Regions from separate parts of the Salinibacterium sp. CAN_S4 genome, predicted to be linked through region 1. Evidence: predicted binding sites of a transcription regulator. Region 1 holds the regulator's gene; the other holds the start of a gene.
What was found. The regulator LexA, encoded in region 1, represses DNA repair genes until DNA is damaged. The targets are predictions, from matches to a motif close to TCGAACANNTGTTCGA.
Positions count from the first base shown of each region.

Region 2: the regulator LexA is predicted to act here: its motif matches at 5,567-5,582, upstream of IWX81_RS09490 (DUF222 domain-containing protein).

Region 1 covers NZ_JADOVB010000001.1:354,076-361,719, forward strand. The annotation lists gene metH (methionine synthase) at 1-3,067, opposite strand, end outside; gene IWX81_RS01820 (hypothetical protein) at 3,096-3,953, opposite strand; gene lexA (transcriptional repressor LexA) at 3,997-4,692, opposite strand; gene IWX81_RS01830 (LysM peptidoglycan-binding domain-containing protein) at 5,010-5,369, shown strand; gene IWX81_RS01835 (histidinol-phosphate transaminase) at 5,410-6,525, shown strand; gene hisB (imidazoleglycerol-phosphate dehydratase HisB) at 6,522-7,127, shown strand; gene hisH (imidazole glycerol phosphate synthase subunit HisH) at 7,084-7,644, shown strand, end outside.
Region 2 covers NZ_JADOVB010000003.1:100,812-108,455, reverse strand. The annotation lists gene IWX81_RS09520 (choice-of-anchor G family protein) at 1-614, opposite strand, end outside; gene IWX81_RS09515 (UDP-glucose dehydrogenase family protein) at 907-2,223, opposite strand; tRNA gene IWX81_RS09510 (tRNA-Trp) at 2,459-2,531, shown strand; gene secE (preprotein translocase subunit SecE) at 2,583-2,864, shown strand; gene nusG (transcription termination/antitermination protein NusG) at 2,942-3,946, shown strand; gene IWX81_RS09495 (HNH endonuclease signature motif containing protein) at 4,167-4,427, opposite strand; gene IWX81_RS09490 (DUF222 domain-containing protein) at 4,452-5,558, opposite strand; gene rplK (50S ribosomal protein L11) at 5,827-6,258, shown strand; gene rplA (50S ribosomal protein L1) at 6,258-6,950, shown strand; gene IWX81_RS09475 (GNAT family N-acetyltransferase) at 7,073-7,644, shown strand, end outside.

The DNA.
Region 1 (7,644 bases):
GCACCCCATCCGGATCGTCGCCGTGGTGCAGGATGACGAGGTCGTTGCCCTCGGAGTACGCCGGGAAGTACCCGTAGGCGACCGACGCGTCGAGCATCCCCTCGGCCACGATGCGGTCGAGCCAGTAGCGCAACCGCGGTCGACCCTCGGTCTCGACGAGTTGCTCGTAGCTCGCGCCATCCTCAGCCCTGCTGGGTTTGAGTCCCCACTGGCCCATGAAAGTTGCGCGCTCGTCGAGGAACGCAGAGTAATCGGCCATGGCCACACCACGGACGATGCGCGTGCCCCAGAACGGAGGCGAAGGCACGGGGTTGTCGGCAGCGACATCCGAGCGGGCCGGCATGTCTTCGGGCTCGGTGATGTCGATGGTGCTGCGGGCGTGGATGCGCTGCTTCAGTGGCGGCAGGCCGACGGTGGAGGCGTCCGCACCGCGCGCGATCGCGACCAGCGGCTCCATGAGGGCGAGGCCCTCGAAAGCATCACGGGCATAGCGCACCTCTCCGTCGAAGAGGGACGCCAGATCCTGTTCGACGTAGGCGCGCGTGAGGGCCGCTCCACCGAGCAGGATCGGCCAGCGCTTCGCCAGACCCCGTGTGTTGAGCTCGAGCAGGTTCTCCTTCATCACGACCGTGGACTTCACCAGCAGTCCACTCATCCCGATGACATCGGCATTGTGCTCCTCGGCGGCGCGGATGAACTCGCTGAGCGGCTGCTTGATACCGATGTTGATGACGTCGTATCCGTTGTTGGTCAGGATGATGTCGACCAGGTTCTTGCCGATGTCGTGCACATCGCCACGAACCGTCCCGATGACCATCGTGCCCTTGCCCGCGTCATCCGACTTCTCCATGTGCGGTTCGAGTAGCGCGACGGCTGACTTCATGACCTCGGCGGACTGGAGCACGAACGGCAACTGCATCTCTCCGCTTCCGAATCGTGCGCCGACGACCTGCATTCCGGCGAGAAGGTGATCGTTGATGATCGCGAGTGCGGTCATCCCGCCGGACCTGGCGAGGTCGAGATCCGCTTCGAGTCCCTTCGGTTCGCCGTCGATGATCCGGCGCTCCAGTCGTTCGCCGACGGGTAAGGCTGCCAGCTCCGCGGCACGCTGGTCCTTGAGCGCGGCAGAGTCGACTCCGGCGAAGAGGTCGAGCATCGCGGACAGCGGATCGTAGGTGAGGGTGCCGTCCGCGTCGTACTCGCGCCGGTCCCACACGAGGTCGAGCGCGACCTTGCGGCGGTCATCCGGCACCGATGCCAGCGGCACGATCTTCGCGGCGTTGACGATGGCGGAATCGAGGCCGGCCTCGACGGCTTCGTGCAGGAACACCGAGTTGAGCACCGAGCGTGCGGCCGGGTTCAGGCCGAAGGAGACGTTGGACACCCCGAGCGTGGTGTGGATACCCGGATATTTTGCGGTGATCTGCCGGATGGCGTCGATCGTCTCGATGGCGTCCCTGCGGGTCTCCTCCTGCCCGGTGGCGATAGGGAAGGTGAGGGCATCCACGATGATGTCCTCGACGCGCATGCCCCACTCGCCCACGAGGGTGTCGACGAGCCTTGACGCGATCCGCACCTTGTTCTCCGCGGTGCGCGCCTGGCCGTCCTCGTCGATGGTCAGCGCGATGACGGCGGCACCGTGCTCCACCACGAGCGGCATGATGCGGCCGAAGCGGGAATCCGGCCCCTCGCCGTCCTCGAAGTTCACGGAGTTGACGACCGGGCGACCGCCGATGAGTTCCATGCCGGCCTGCAGCACGGCCGGTTCTGTGGAGTCGATCACGAGGGGCAGGGTCGAGGCGCTGGCGAGCCGCGACACCACCTCGCGCATATCGGCCACGCCGTCCCGACCGACGTAGTCGATACAGACGTCGAGCACGTTGGCGCCCTCACGCACCTGGTTGCGGGCGATATCGACGCAATCGCTCCAGCGCTCCTCGAGCATGGCCTCGCGGAAGGCGAGGGAACCGTTGGCGTTGGTGCGTTCGCCGATCGCGAGGTACGAGGAATCCTGGATGAAGGGAACGTGCTGGTACAGGCTTGCGACGCCGGCGTCCTCCTCGATCACGCGCGGACGGGGCTGGGCGCCGCCGATGCGGTCGACGACGGCCTTGAGGTGGGCGGGGGTGGTGCCACAGCATCCACCGACCAGGCCGAGCCCGAACTCCCTCACGAACTGTTCGTGAGCCGTTGCGAGTTCGTCGGGGGTCAGCGGGTAGCTCGCTCCATGGGTGCCGAGCACGGGAAGCCCGGCGTTGGGCATGCACATGACGGGGATGTGCGCGTGCGTCGAGAGATGGCGCAGGTGCTCGCTCATCTCGTCGGGGCCGGTCGCGCAATTGAGCCCGATCATGTCGATGCCTAGCGGCTCGAGGGTGGTCAGCGCCGCGGCGATCTCGCTGCCCATCAGCATGGTCCCGGTAGTCTCCACCGTCACTTCCACGAAAATGGGCAGCCGGATGCCCGTCTCGGCAAAAGCCACCTTGCAGCCGTTGATCGCCGCCTTCGCCTGCAGCAGATCCTGCGCGGTCTCGATCAGCAGCGCGTCCGAACCACCGAGGATGAGCCCTCTGGCCTGTTCCGCGAAGGTGGACTTGAGGTTCGCGTACGTCGTGTGGCCGAGGCTCGGGAGTTTCGTGCCGGGGCCCATCGAACCGAGCACCCAGCGCCGATGTCCGTCCCTGGCCTCGAAGGACTCGACGGCCCGACGAGCGATCTCAGCACCGGCGCGAGCGAGTTCCTCGATGCGGTTTTCGATGCCGTAGTCCGAGAGGTTCGACCAGTTGGCCCCGAAGGTGTTGGTCTCGATCGCGTCGATCCCGGTCTCGAGATAGGCGGCATGGATCGACTCGACGATATCGGGGCGTGAGACGTTGAGGATCTCGTTGCAGCCCTCGTGCTGCTCGAAGTCGTCGAGGGTGGGTTCGGCATCCTGAAGCATGGTTCCCATCGCGCCGTCAGCGATCACGACGCGCTCCGCGAGGGCTTTCAGCAGCGATGCTGATCGCTCGGGGAAGGGGATGGCGCCAGCGTCGAGCTGGCGGGGGGAGAGCACGCGTGAAGCCATGGGGCCAGCCTAAGCCGCGGCCATGGGCTCAACCCGTAGGAAGCCCGCAGGCGGTACGCACGACGTCATACAGCGCGTCGCGAACGTCGTCGGCGGCGCTGACATACAGGGGGCCGCTGAACCCGTCGGTGGTGGAGACCGCGACGGGGACGATCGTTCCGCGCTTGTCTTCGGCTATGGCGTGGGCGTCGCACCGGTTGGGCGAATAGAGCAGCGTCACGGTGGCTGGTTCGTCTGCGCCCGCGATCGTCCGGGAGATCGGCGCGGGTATAGCGTCCGTGCCATCCGGGCTCACTGGGGTCAGCAGCGTCGTGCTCGATGCGCTCTCGAAGGTGACGGAACCCGTTGCCCCGGTGGGGACGAGCGTCAGATCGATCTCGGCGATGGTGCGACCGGCGATCACAGAAACCCGGGGTGCCGCATCCATGGTGACCGTCACGATCGATGCGACGGACACGGCAAGGCAATCCTCCTGCCGGATGCCCGGCAGTCTCTGGAGCGTGTCGACGGGTGTCGCCACGGCCGTCCCGGCGCGACCGTCGGCAAGCCGATAGTCGAACTCGACCTCGGCCTCGGTCGGTTCGGCCGTGCAGTCCGGATCCGGCAGCGGCACGGGTAGTGAGATCGTGACCCCTGCGGGAATGGTGGTCGACTCCTTCGGCCACACAGCCGTGCCGATGAACTGACCGGCCGTCAACTGGAGCCGGGTCACGGTCAGAACGCTCCCCGTGTCGTTGAGGAACGAGACCTCGAGCTTGCGGGCGGCGACGTCGGTGCGGTTCTGGTACACGCTGAGAGTCAGGCCGTCCGGCGCAACCGCGCTCGACGTCGTGGCACACCCGGTGAGCACGAGAAGTGCCAAGAAGACCACCGATATGCGTCCCATGAGCCGAGATTACTCGACGGGGCTGTGGTGGGAGGTGCTGTCGCTAAAGGGAACGCAGTACGGTGACGACCTTGCCGAGCACCTGTGCATGGTCGCCGAGGATCGGCTCGAAGTTGGAGTTGCGAGGCAGAAGCCAGGTGTGGCCGTCACGCTGCCGGAAGACCTTGACTGTGGCTTCGTCATCCAGCATCGCCGCAACGATGTCTCCGTTCTCCGCGGTGTTCTGCTGGCGCACGACGACCCAGTCGCCGTCGCAGATGGCGGCATCGATCATCGACTCTCCCACGACCTTGAGCATGAACAACTCGCCCTTGCCGGTGAGCTGGCGAGGGAGGGGGAATACCTCGTCGATGTGCTGCTCTGCCGTGATGGGGATACCGGCAGCGATGCGGCCCACGAGGGGCACCATGACGGCGTCGCCGATGGAGACCGTGTTCTCTGGAGTGACATCTCCCGTTCCCTCCAGGGCGGGAAGGTCGATCAGAACCTCCATCGCTCTCGGACGGTTTGGGTCGCGACGGAGGTAGCCGCTCAGTTCGAGCTGGTTGAGCTGGTGGGTGACGCTCGAGAGAGACGCGAGGCCGACGGCGTCGCCGATCTCCCGCATGCTCGGCGGGTAGCCGCGGCCGGAGACTGAACGCTGGATGACGTCGAGGATGGCGAGCTGCTTGTCGCTCAGACTCTTGCGCCGACGAGTACCGCCAGCAGCCTTATCTGAGCCGTGTGTGTCAGCGACCATGATCTCCCCATTTCCCTGAGCAACCGACTGAATGTCGGTGGCTCATTCGAAACTGTATCCGCACTAAGACGCTAAAACAAACACCTGTTCTAGTGTTTCGCATCGAATCCCGTCTCAATGTCAGTGGCATGTTCGAAAATTCACTTGATATACGAGTAATTCGAATGTATGTTCGGAACAGATCTTCTAGCACAGTTGGGAAACTCGATACAGCACGGCCTGACTGCTTCGGCAGTTCTGGCCCACGACAGATCACGCGCTTCGTATCCGGCACTCCCGGCCGAGTGCCGGATACGAAATCTTGTAAGGAGCACATCATGAGCACCGCAATCAACACACTCTCTACGACCGCCTTCACCCCGGCACCGCGCCTTCGCATCACCAAGCGCGGTCGCTCACTGCTGACGGTTGTCGTTGCGGCGCCCCTGGTTATCACGGCACTGCTGTTCGCCCTCAACGGGGGAGAGGCGACCGCATCGCTCGGCGGCTCAGACGTTCCCTTCGACTACGTCACAGTGGCATCCGGGGAAACCCTCTGGCAGCTCGCCGGTGAGCTCGCTCCCACGGCCGACCCGCGAGAGGTCATCGACCAGATCGTGCAGCTCAACCAGCTGGAGTCGTCTGACGTGTTCGCCGGCCAGGAGCTGGCGATCCCGGCTCAGTACGCCCAGCAGTAGCCAGAAAGAGGCGGTGCCCGAACGGCCATAGGCTTGAGGGGTGACCAGTCTTTCCGACCTCCCGATCCGTGATGACCTGCGGGGACTCAGCCCCTACGGCGCTCCGCAGGAAAATGTCCCGATCCAGCTGAACGTCAACGAGAACACCCACGCGATTCCTGAGGATGTCGCCACCGACATCGTCCGAGCGCTCGCGCTGGCCGTCATGGGCGTGAACCGCTACCCGGACCGAGAGTTCACCGAGCTCAGGGACGCTCTGGCGACCTACCTCGGGCACGGTCTCACCCGGGACAACATCTGGGCAGCCAACGGGTCGAACGAGGTGCTGCAGCAGACCCTGCAGGCTTTCGGCGGACCGGGGCGCAGCGTGCTCGGCTTCCCGCCCACCTATTCGATGCACTCGATCATTGCCAACGCGACGGGCACCCGCTGGGTGACGGCGCAGCGCGATGCGGATTACGCCATCTCCCCAGAGACGGTGGTGGCCGCAATCCAGCGGGAGCAGCCCGACATAGTATTCCTGTGCTCGCCCAACAATCCCACGGGAACCGCACTGGGGCTCGAGACCATCGTCGCCGCGTACGACGCCTTCGACGGCATCCTGCTCGTCGATGAGGCCTATGCAGAGTTCGCCGAGGGGGAAACTGCCCTGAGCCTGCTCGAGGGGCGGCCGAGGCTGCTCGTCTCGCGCACGATGAGCAAGGCGTTCGCCTTCGCGGGGGCACGACTTGGATACCTCGCGGCGGATCCGGCCGTGACCGATGCGCTCCGGCTTGTGAGGCTTCCGTACCACCTGTCTGCCCTTACTCAGGCGGCTTCGGTTGCTGCGCTGTCACACGCGCCGGCCATGCTCGCCATGGTCGACGACATCAAGGCCCAGCGGGACAGGATCATCGCGGCGCTGCCCGCCCTCGGCTACACCCCGTTGCCGAGCGAGTCGAACTTCGTCATGTTCGGGGGAGTGGCTGACCCGAACGCGACGTTTGAGGCGCTGTTCGAGCAGGGCATCCTGATTCGCGACGTGGGGATCCCGCACCACCTGCGGGTCTCGGCCGGCACAGAGCAGGAGACTGAAATCTTCCTCGATGCCCTCACCAGCCTCGTCGGGCACTCGACGCAGCCCTCGCCCGGCTCGATCGGTAAGATCGAAGGATGACTGCACACCGCACGGCCAGCCTGAGCCGGTCGACGAGTGAGTCCAGCATCGAGCTGAGCATCGACCTCGACGGCACGGGCACATCGTCCATCAATTCCGGCGTGCCGTTCTTCGACCACATGCTGACCGCGCTGTCGAAGCACTCACTCATCGACCTGGGTGTCTCGGCCACCGGCGACACCCACATCGACGTTCACCATTCCGTCGAAGACATCGGGATCACGTTCGGAACGGCGCTGAAGCAGGCGCTCGGGGATAAGGCGGGGATCTCCCGCTTCGGTGACGCTCTCGTTCCCCTCGATGAAGCGCTCGTGCAGGCCGTCGTCGATATCTCGGGCCGTCCCTATCTCGTCCACACCGGTGAGCCTGTCGGGTTCGAGCACCACCTGATCGGCGGGCACTTCACCGGTTCGATGGTGCGCCACGTCTTCGAGGCGATCGCCTTCAACGCCGGGCTGACTGTGCACATCACGGTGCTGGGTGGCCGTGATCCGCACCACATCGCCGAAGCGGAGTTCAAGGCATTCGCACGGGCGCTGCGCATCGCCATCGAGCCGGATGCCCGTGTCAGCGGCATCCCGTCGACCAAGGGTGCGCTCTGAGGTGACCAGTCCATCCGTCGTCATCCTCGACTACGGCTCCGGTAACGTCCATTCGGCCGCGAAGGCGCTCGAACTGGCAGGAGCCAGGGTCACGTTGAGTGCCGACCGTTCTGTGGCGGAAGCCGCGGACGGTCTGCTGGTGCCCGGAGTCGGAGCGTTCGAGGCCGTCGCCCGTCAGCTCGCCACGGTGCGCGGTGGTGCCATTGTCGAAAAGCGCCTCACCGGCAGCCGGCCCGTTCTCGGTATCTGCGTGGGCATGCAGGTGCTGTTCGAGCACGGCGTCGAGCGCGGTAACGACACCCCGGGGCTCGGTGAGTGGCCCGGTGTGGTGATCGAGCTGGATGCCCCGATCCTGCCCCATATGGGCTGGAACACCGTGGAGAGTCCCGACGACACCCGCCTGTTTGCCGGGATCCGGGATGAGCGCTTTTACTTCGTTCACTCGTATGCCGCCCAGGAGTGGACGCTCGAGGTGCACGACCCGTTCCCCCAACCGAGGATCACATGGGCCCGCCAC
Region 2 (7,644 bases), on a different contig from region 1:
AGCGTGTAGTCGCCGGATGCCGAGTCCAGGCTTGCGCTGGCATTGGCCGACACCGCTTCGAGAGACAGGTCCAGGTCGGTGAGGATCGAGGCGTACCTGCTGTCGAGCAGCGCGTCGAGATCGAGTGCGAGGTCGCTCGCGACACCCGTGCTCGACTCACCGACGCCAATTCCACCGTCGTTGGTCACGGCTCCGGCAGAGGCGACCGATGAGCCGTCTTTCGCAGCCTGGGCGAACTGGTGCAGGACCCCGGCATCCAGAACATCACCGAGATTCAGCTGGATGCCCCTGGGGCTCTCGAAGCCGATCGAATTGAGCAGCGTCGGGCTGAGGGGGTCATTGCTTCGCTGCGTGACCTGGGATCCGTTGTTGCTGGCTGTCGCCGGCGCGAGTTCGACTATCGCATCGAGATCGAGCCCGAGGAGCGAGCCGGAAAGAAACTGCCCCTCTCCATAGGACACCGGGAGGGTTGTGGCCGAGGCCGCAACGGGTGCCGCAATGACGAATCCGACAGTCAGGGCGCAGATGGCTGCTGAGGCTCCCACTGTCGTCATGATCGAGCGGGCCGGACGACCGGCTCGTGGGGCCGAGCTGGTTGAGCGTTGTGTAAACATGATTGATACCTTCCTGATCCTGGTTGTGGATGAGGAAGCTGTGGTTCGATCGTCGTCGATCTCAACTCGGGTGTTCCCGTGCGGGAACGATGAGGTGACGAAACTGCCTGATCTCAGCTTCGCTACGCCCATGGGTGGGGTGGTGCACGATTTTCACTTGTGGCCTGCGCGAGTGGGTGTGCCTCGCGGGCGTCGACCCTGAGGTCTTCGCTTAGTGAAAGAGACCGAGCACTGCGTCGGCTATGACGCGGTTTCCGTAAATGTTTTGATTAACTTCTTTACGAGCGCTTCTTTACGGACGGCCGAGGCCACGGTACGTCCAGCCTGCGGCGCGGAACTCGGCAGTATCGAGACAGTTTCGACCGTCGATGACGATGCGGTTCGCGACGAGTTCGCCCGCCCACGTTGCATCCAGTCGCCTGAATTGTTCCCACTCGGTGACGAGCACGACGGCGTCGGCATCGGTGAGAGCATCCTCGAGTTTCTCCGCGTACTCGAGTTGGGGATGCGCCTTCCTCGCGTTCGCGATGGCGTGCGGGTCTGTGGCGACCACCCTCGCTCCGAGTCCGCGGAGCTGCACGGCGACATCCAGGGCGGGAGAGTCGCGGATGTCATCCGAGTACGGCTTGAACGCGAGGCCCAGCACGGCCACCTTCCTGCCGAACACCGTACCGCCGAGGGATTCGACGGTGAGGTCGACGACGCGCTGGCGGCGACGGAGGTTGATGGCATCCACTTCCTTGAGGAAGGCGACGGATTCCCCGCGACCGAGCTCCTCGGCTCGAGCCGTGAACGCCCTGATGTCTTTGGGCAAGCAGCCTCCTCCGAAGCCGACACCGGCCCCGAGGAAGCGACGGCCGATCCTGGCATCCAGTCCGATGGCGTCAGCCAGCTGCGTGACGTCGGCTCCGGTGACCTCGGCGATTTCGGCCATCGCGTTGATGAACGAAATCTTGGTCGCGAGAAACGCATTTGCGGAGACCTTGACGAGTTCGGCTGTGGCGTAGTCGGTGACGATCAGCGGGGTCCCGGCGTCGAGTGCTGCGCTGTAGATGTCGTCGAGCCGCGATTTCGCGGAGGCCGCGTCGGACTGTGATGCGGGAAGCCCGTACACGAGGCGGTCGGGCGAGATGGTGTCCTTGACGGCGAATCCTTCGCGCAGGAACTCGGGGTTCCACGCGAGGATTGCTTTCGTGCCGGAGGCATCGAGCATGGCCGCGAGCGTTTCGGCGGTTCCCACGGGCACGGTCGACTTGCCCACCACGAGGTCGCCGTCACGCAGGAACGGGATGAGGTCGCGCACGGCCCCATTGACGTAGGTGAGGTCTGCCGCGTACGAGCCCTTCTTCTGCGGGGTGCCGACGGCGATGAAGTGCACGTCCGCCCCGGCGGCATCCGCCATTCGGGTGGAGAAGCGCAGCCGTCCCGAGGCTGTCGCCGAGGTGAGGATCTCGGGCAGTCCGGGCTCGAAGAATGGCGCACGACCGAGGGAGAGCTCGTCGATCCTGGCCTGATCGATGTCGATACCGATGACGTCGTGACCGAGTTCGGCCATGGCTGCGGCATGCACCGCTCCGAGGTACCCACATCCGATGACGGAAAGTTTGATGGTGTCTCTCTTTCGTAGGCGAGCTCGCTGGCCACCCGGCGGCGACGTGCATCATTTTGTCAGAATGCCCGAGGGGACTCACGGCTGGTCGGCCGAGCGTGAGCGGGATTTCGTCCTGAGTGTCGATGACATACACTGGTGGAGGTAGTTGAAGTCTGCCAAGCTTTTGCGCGCCCTTGACGAGATTTTGTCGGCTGGAAAGTCGTCAGCAGTTCAGGGGAGTGGCGAAATGCATAGGGCGGTGGCTCAATTGGTAGAGCAGCGGTCTCCAAAACCGCAGGTTGCAGGTTCAAGTCCTGTCCGCCCTGCAAGTCCCGGCAGCCATTTCTGTCTGCGGGGGTATCGGAAGGTAGAAACGAATGGCGAGAAACGTGGTCGACGATCCGAGTGAGGACGTCGTCGCCAATGCCAGAACCGATCGCGCCCAAAAGCGTGGACCGTTCGCGGGCATCATCCTGTTCCTTCGCCAGGTCATGCTCGAATTGCGCAAGGTGGTCACACCGACGCGCAAGGAGCTGGTGAGTTTTACCCTCGTCGTGCTGGTGTTTGTTGTCATCATGATGGCCCTGGTATCGGGGCTCGACTTCGGCTTCAGCGCCCTGGTCAACTTCCTGTTCGGCGATCCCACCATCGCGGGCTGATCGAACCAGCACGGACTGCACGAGTACGGGGGCGATCGAGTGTCGCCCAGTGAACAAGAGCAATGAAATGAGATTTTGTGTCTGAGAACCACCGCGACGACTTCGAGCTCGCTACGGCAGCCGAGCAGTCTGGCGAGGTCGACGAAGCGCAGACGGGTAACACCGATCTGGCGGCCGACAGGTCAGAGAACGCTGCAGAGCACGAAGCGATGCACGTGATCGATGATGACGAGGAAGAGGGCGACCTCGCCGGGCTCCTCGAGGCACTCGATGCTGCCATCGATCCCGAGGCTGACTCGATCGTCGACGACGCGCTAGACATCGATTCTGTGGATGAGGCTGACGCCTCGGTCGCCGCAACCGATGACGAGGCTGACATCGAAGCAGAAGAGGAAGCTTCGGAGGAGCCCGATGTCACCCCCTACGACGGACCCGACCTCGGTGAAGAGCTCGACGCCGCTGAGGTGGACCCGTACGACGCATTCAAGGCGGAACTGCGCGAGAAGCCGGGCAAGTGGTACGTCATCCACTCCTACGCCGGCTTCGAGAAGCGCGTGAAGCAGAACATCGACAACCGCAAGATCTCGATGGCGATGGAAGACTACGTCTTCGAGGTTCAGGTTCCGATGGAAGATGTCGTCGAGATCAAGAACGGCCAGCGCAAGCTCGTCAACCGCGTGCGCATCCCCGGATACGTGCTTGTCCGCATGGACCTGAACGAAGACAGCTGGTCTGTTGTGCGTCACACGCCCGGCGTCACCGGCTTCGTGGGCAACTCGCACAACCCCCGCCCGCTGCGCTTCGAAGAAGCCTTCAACATGCTCAAGAGCCTCGTGCAGATCGTCGAGGCTCCGGCGGCCAAGGGCGCTCCCGGCAAGGGCAAGTCCCCGTCACGCGTCATTCCCGCTGAAATCGACTTCGAGATCGGCGAGACCATCACCATCAAGGAAGGTTCGTTCGCGGGCCTGCCGGGTTCGATCAGCGAGATCAAGGCGGAGAGCGGCAAGCTCATCGTGCTCGTCTCGCTCTTCGAGCGCGAGACTCCGGTCGAGCTCAGCTTCGACCAGGTCACCAAGATGTAGTTCGTCTTTTGGGAAAGGGCGCACCCCGGGTTGAAAAACCTGCGGTGCGCCCTTTTTTGGCAGCGTAGCTGTTGGTGGCGCGTGTGCGCTTTCTGCGGACGACCTGCACGACCGATCTGAGGCGCGCTCGATCCGCGCCAGCATTAGCCGCGCCAGCATCAGGCCGCGTGAGCATCAGGCCGCACCAGCATTGGCCGCACCGGCATTAGCCGGTCCGGCATCAGGCCGCGTGAGCAACCGGTCTGCGGGTCGGAGTCCAATCGACGACACCGGGCCCGCGCACGTGCGGCATGCCCGCGATCATCCGATACTGCCAGGGTCCGGTGTCGACTATCCGGTGATGCCAATAGCAGAGCAGGATACCGTTATCGAGGGCGGTCGGCCCGTCGTCCCGATCGGGGATGACGTGGTGTGCCTGCAGCGTGTAGTGGGGGCTGGTGCACCCTGGTGTGGAGCAGCCGAGCCCGTCCCGAGCCGCCATCCCCAGCCGGTGTGTCGGTGTGAATCAGCGCTGCGGTGAACTGATGGCGGTGACGGCGCCGTTCTCGTCTGTCGTGACGACGCGGTAGCCTCCGGCATCGATGAAACGCTCGATGGTGCGACGCGAGACCGGGAACGGAGAGCCGGAAAGGGTTCCGATGGCATCAGAATCGAGACCGTAATCATTCGCGAGATCGGCGGCGGTGACGGTCACCAGCACGGAGACCGGTAGTCCGTCGAGTCGGGGAGCACCTTCCGTCGCTGCGGCAGCCATGACGATCTCGCCAAGCGCATCATGGCGGCGCTGTGCCGGTGTGCGCTGGTCGCCTGCATCGATCGCGCCATCGGCGTCGACGAGGTCGGCGCTCAGAATCGTCGAGGCGACGTCGACGAACCGGGGCGATCGGCGATGCGCTTCCAGCATCCCGGCAAGCAGCGACCCGATTTCGGGCAACAGTCGTCCATACGCTGGCACCAGTCCGTCTTCATCGGGAGTGCCCAGTTGAAACTGCCGCCGCCGTGTTGCGCGTTCCTCGCGAGGTCGGGCTCCGTCAGGGTCGATCAGCGCGCTCACCTGGTGGATCTCGCCGCCAAGATAATCGACAGAAACTGTGGCCACCATGGGCTCACCGTGAGAGTCGCGCCCGCTCGCGAGATCCATCATCACCCTCTCGGCCACGTGCAGCGCCCCGGTAGATGCATGGCCTGTAATGGCGGCCAACTCCGAGGCGATCAGAGCGGCAGCGTCGAGCCCGACGTCGCCCGAGGTGAGTGCATCACTGATCAGGGGGCGCGGGGCTGGCAGCGAGCCGCCTGTCAGAGTCTTCTCGCCACAGACGGCGGCAGCGACTCTCAGGCGTGCTGCGGCGGAGCGCTCCGAGATGCGAGCGAGAGACGCAACGGCAGCAATGGATGACGCGTACCCCAGCCGTTCGACAATGCCAGGGTCACCGACGATGGGAGCGAGCACCCTCACTCGCGCGCAGTCCATCAATCGACCCGCCGTCTCGACCGCCACCATCGCATCGGCAACCGGATAGGTCGCGGTTTCATCGCGCAGCAGGTCGATCAACGTAGTCAACTCGCGCGCGACCGCATCCACCTGGCGGGAGATTGTCGGTAGCTGCGACATGGCCCAATTCTAACGAACATTCGAACATATGTACACCCCTGTTTGGGGGTAATTTCGGGAACTGGCGGGGTGGCGGGCAGAGCCGTTGGCCAGCGCGAGCTCGACGGCAGTTCCCCGCTTTCCCAGCGATGGCGATGCAGCGCCTAGGCATTCACGAACACATCCCGTAAGATGAACAGGTTGTCCTTCAGGGGATGAGCGCACCGCATCCGTCGGATGTCGGGAGAGTTGGCCAACTCCGGCCAGTTCGAACAGAAAAGGGAAACCAATGGCACCGAAAAAGAAGGTCACGGGTCTGATCAAGCTTCAGATCCAGGCCGGCGCCGCTAACCCCGCACCGCCCATCGGGCCTGCGCTGGGACAGCACGGCGTTAACATCATGGAGTTCTGCAAGGCGTACAACGCCGCGACCGAGTCGCAGCGCGGAAACGTCATCCCGGTGGAGATCACCGTCTACGAGGACCGTTCATTCACGTTCATCCTCAAGACCCCGCCGGCAGCCGAGCTCATCAAGAAGGCAGCGGGAGTTGCCAAGGGCTCAGGAACGCCGCACACCGTCAAGGTTGCGAAGCTCACCAAAGACCAGGTCCGCACGATTGCTGAGCAGAAAATGGTCGACCTCAACGCAAACGACGTCGAGGGCGCGATGAAGATCATCGCGGGAACCGCTCGCTCAATGGGAATCACGGTGGAGGCATAATGTCCAAGAATTCCAAGGCATACAAGGCCGCCGTCGAGAAGATCGAAGACGGCAAGTTCTACACAGCCACCGAGGCAGTCGCTGTCGCCCGCGAGACCGGATCGAAGAAGTTCGACTCCACGGTCGAAGTCGCACTGAAGCTCGGTGTCGACCCGCGTAAGGCAGACCAGATGGTGCGCGGCACCGTCATCCTGCCCCACGGCACGGGCAAGACCGCCCGCGTCATCGTCTTTGCGACGGGCCCCGCAGCGGACGCAGCACTCGCTGCCGGCGCTGACGAGGTCGGTGGCGCTGAGCTCATCGAGAAGGTTGCGGGCGGCTACACGTCGTTCGACGCCGCCGTCTCGACCCCCGAGCTCATGGGCCAGGTCGGTCGACTCGGAAAGGTGCTCGGCCCCCGCGGTCTCATGCCCAACCCGAAGACCGGCACCGTGACCCAGGACACCGCCAAGGCCGTGTCCGAGATCAAGGGCGGAAAGATCGAGTTCCGCGTCGACAAGCACTCCAACGTGCACTTCGTCGTGGGCAAGGCCGGATTCACTCACGACCAGCTGAGCGAGAACATCAAGGCAGCGATCGACGAGGTCGTCCGCTCCAAGCCCAGCTCGTCAAAGGGTCGCTACATCACCAAGGGAACCGTCTCGACGACGTTCGGCCCGGGCATCCCGCTCGACGTCAACTCGCTGGCGTAACTCCAGTTGCGGGAAAGGGGTCGACTTCGGTCGGCCCCTTTTCTGCATCCCCGCCGCTGTATTGCCGCCGTTGCATCCCCGCTGCGCCCACCACCTTCACCTTCCGATCTGACGGAGATCTCGTGACCATCGACCCGGACCAGGGGCCACAGCCGCTCTTTGCCGCCAACTCTCCGTCGTTTCGGAAGGGCGCGGGTCGAAGGGTAGACGTGCGCGCGGCGGTTCAGGATGACGCGGGTCTGCTCCACGCGGTCGCCGCCGAGACCTTCCCGCTGGCCTGCCCGCCGGATGCGGACCAGGGGAGCATCCTCGCTTTCATCGCGCATAGCCTGTCGGAGGATGCGTTCGACGCCTATCTGGCGGACCCGGCGCGCGAACTCTTCATCGCCGAGGTGGACCATCTCGCCGCGGGGTATGCCATGGTCGTGCACGCCGATCCGACGGACCCGGATGTCGTGGCATCCGTTTCCGCGCGCCCGACATCGGAGCTGAGCAAGCTATATGTGCGTGCCGCGCATCACGGCGCCGGAGTTGCTGTTGCTCTCGTCGATGCGGCGGTGCGGGCCTCAGCGGCGCGGGGCTCGCTGTCGGTGTGGCTCGGTGTGAACGATGAGAACGAGCGAGCGAACCGCTTCTACGAAAAGAGTGGATTCCTGAAGGTCGGCACCAAGCGATTCAGGCTCGGTGAACGGCT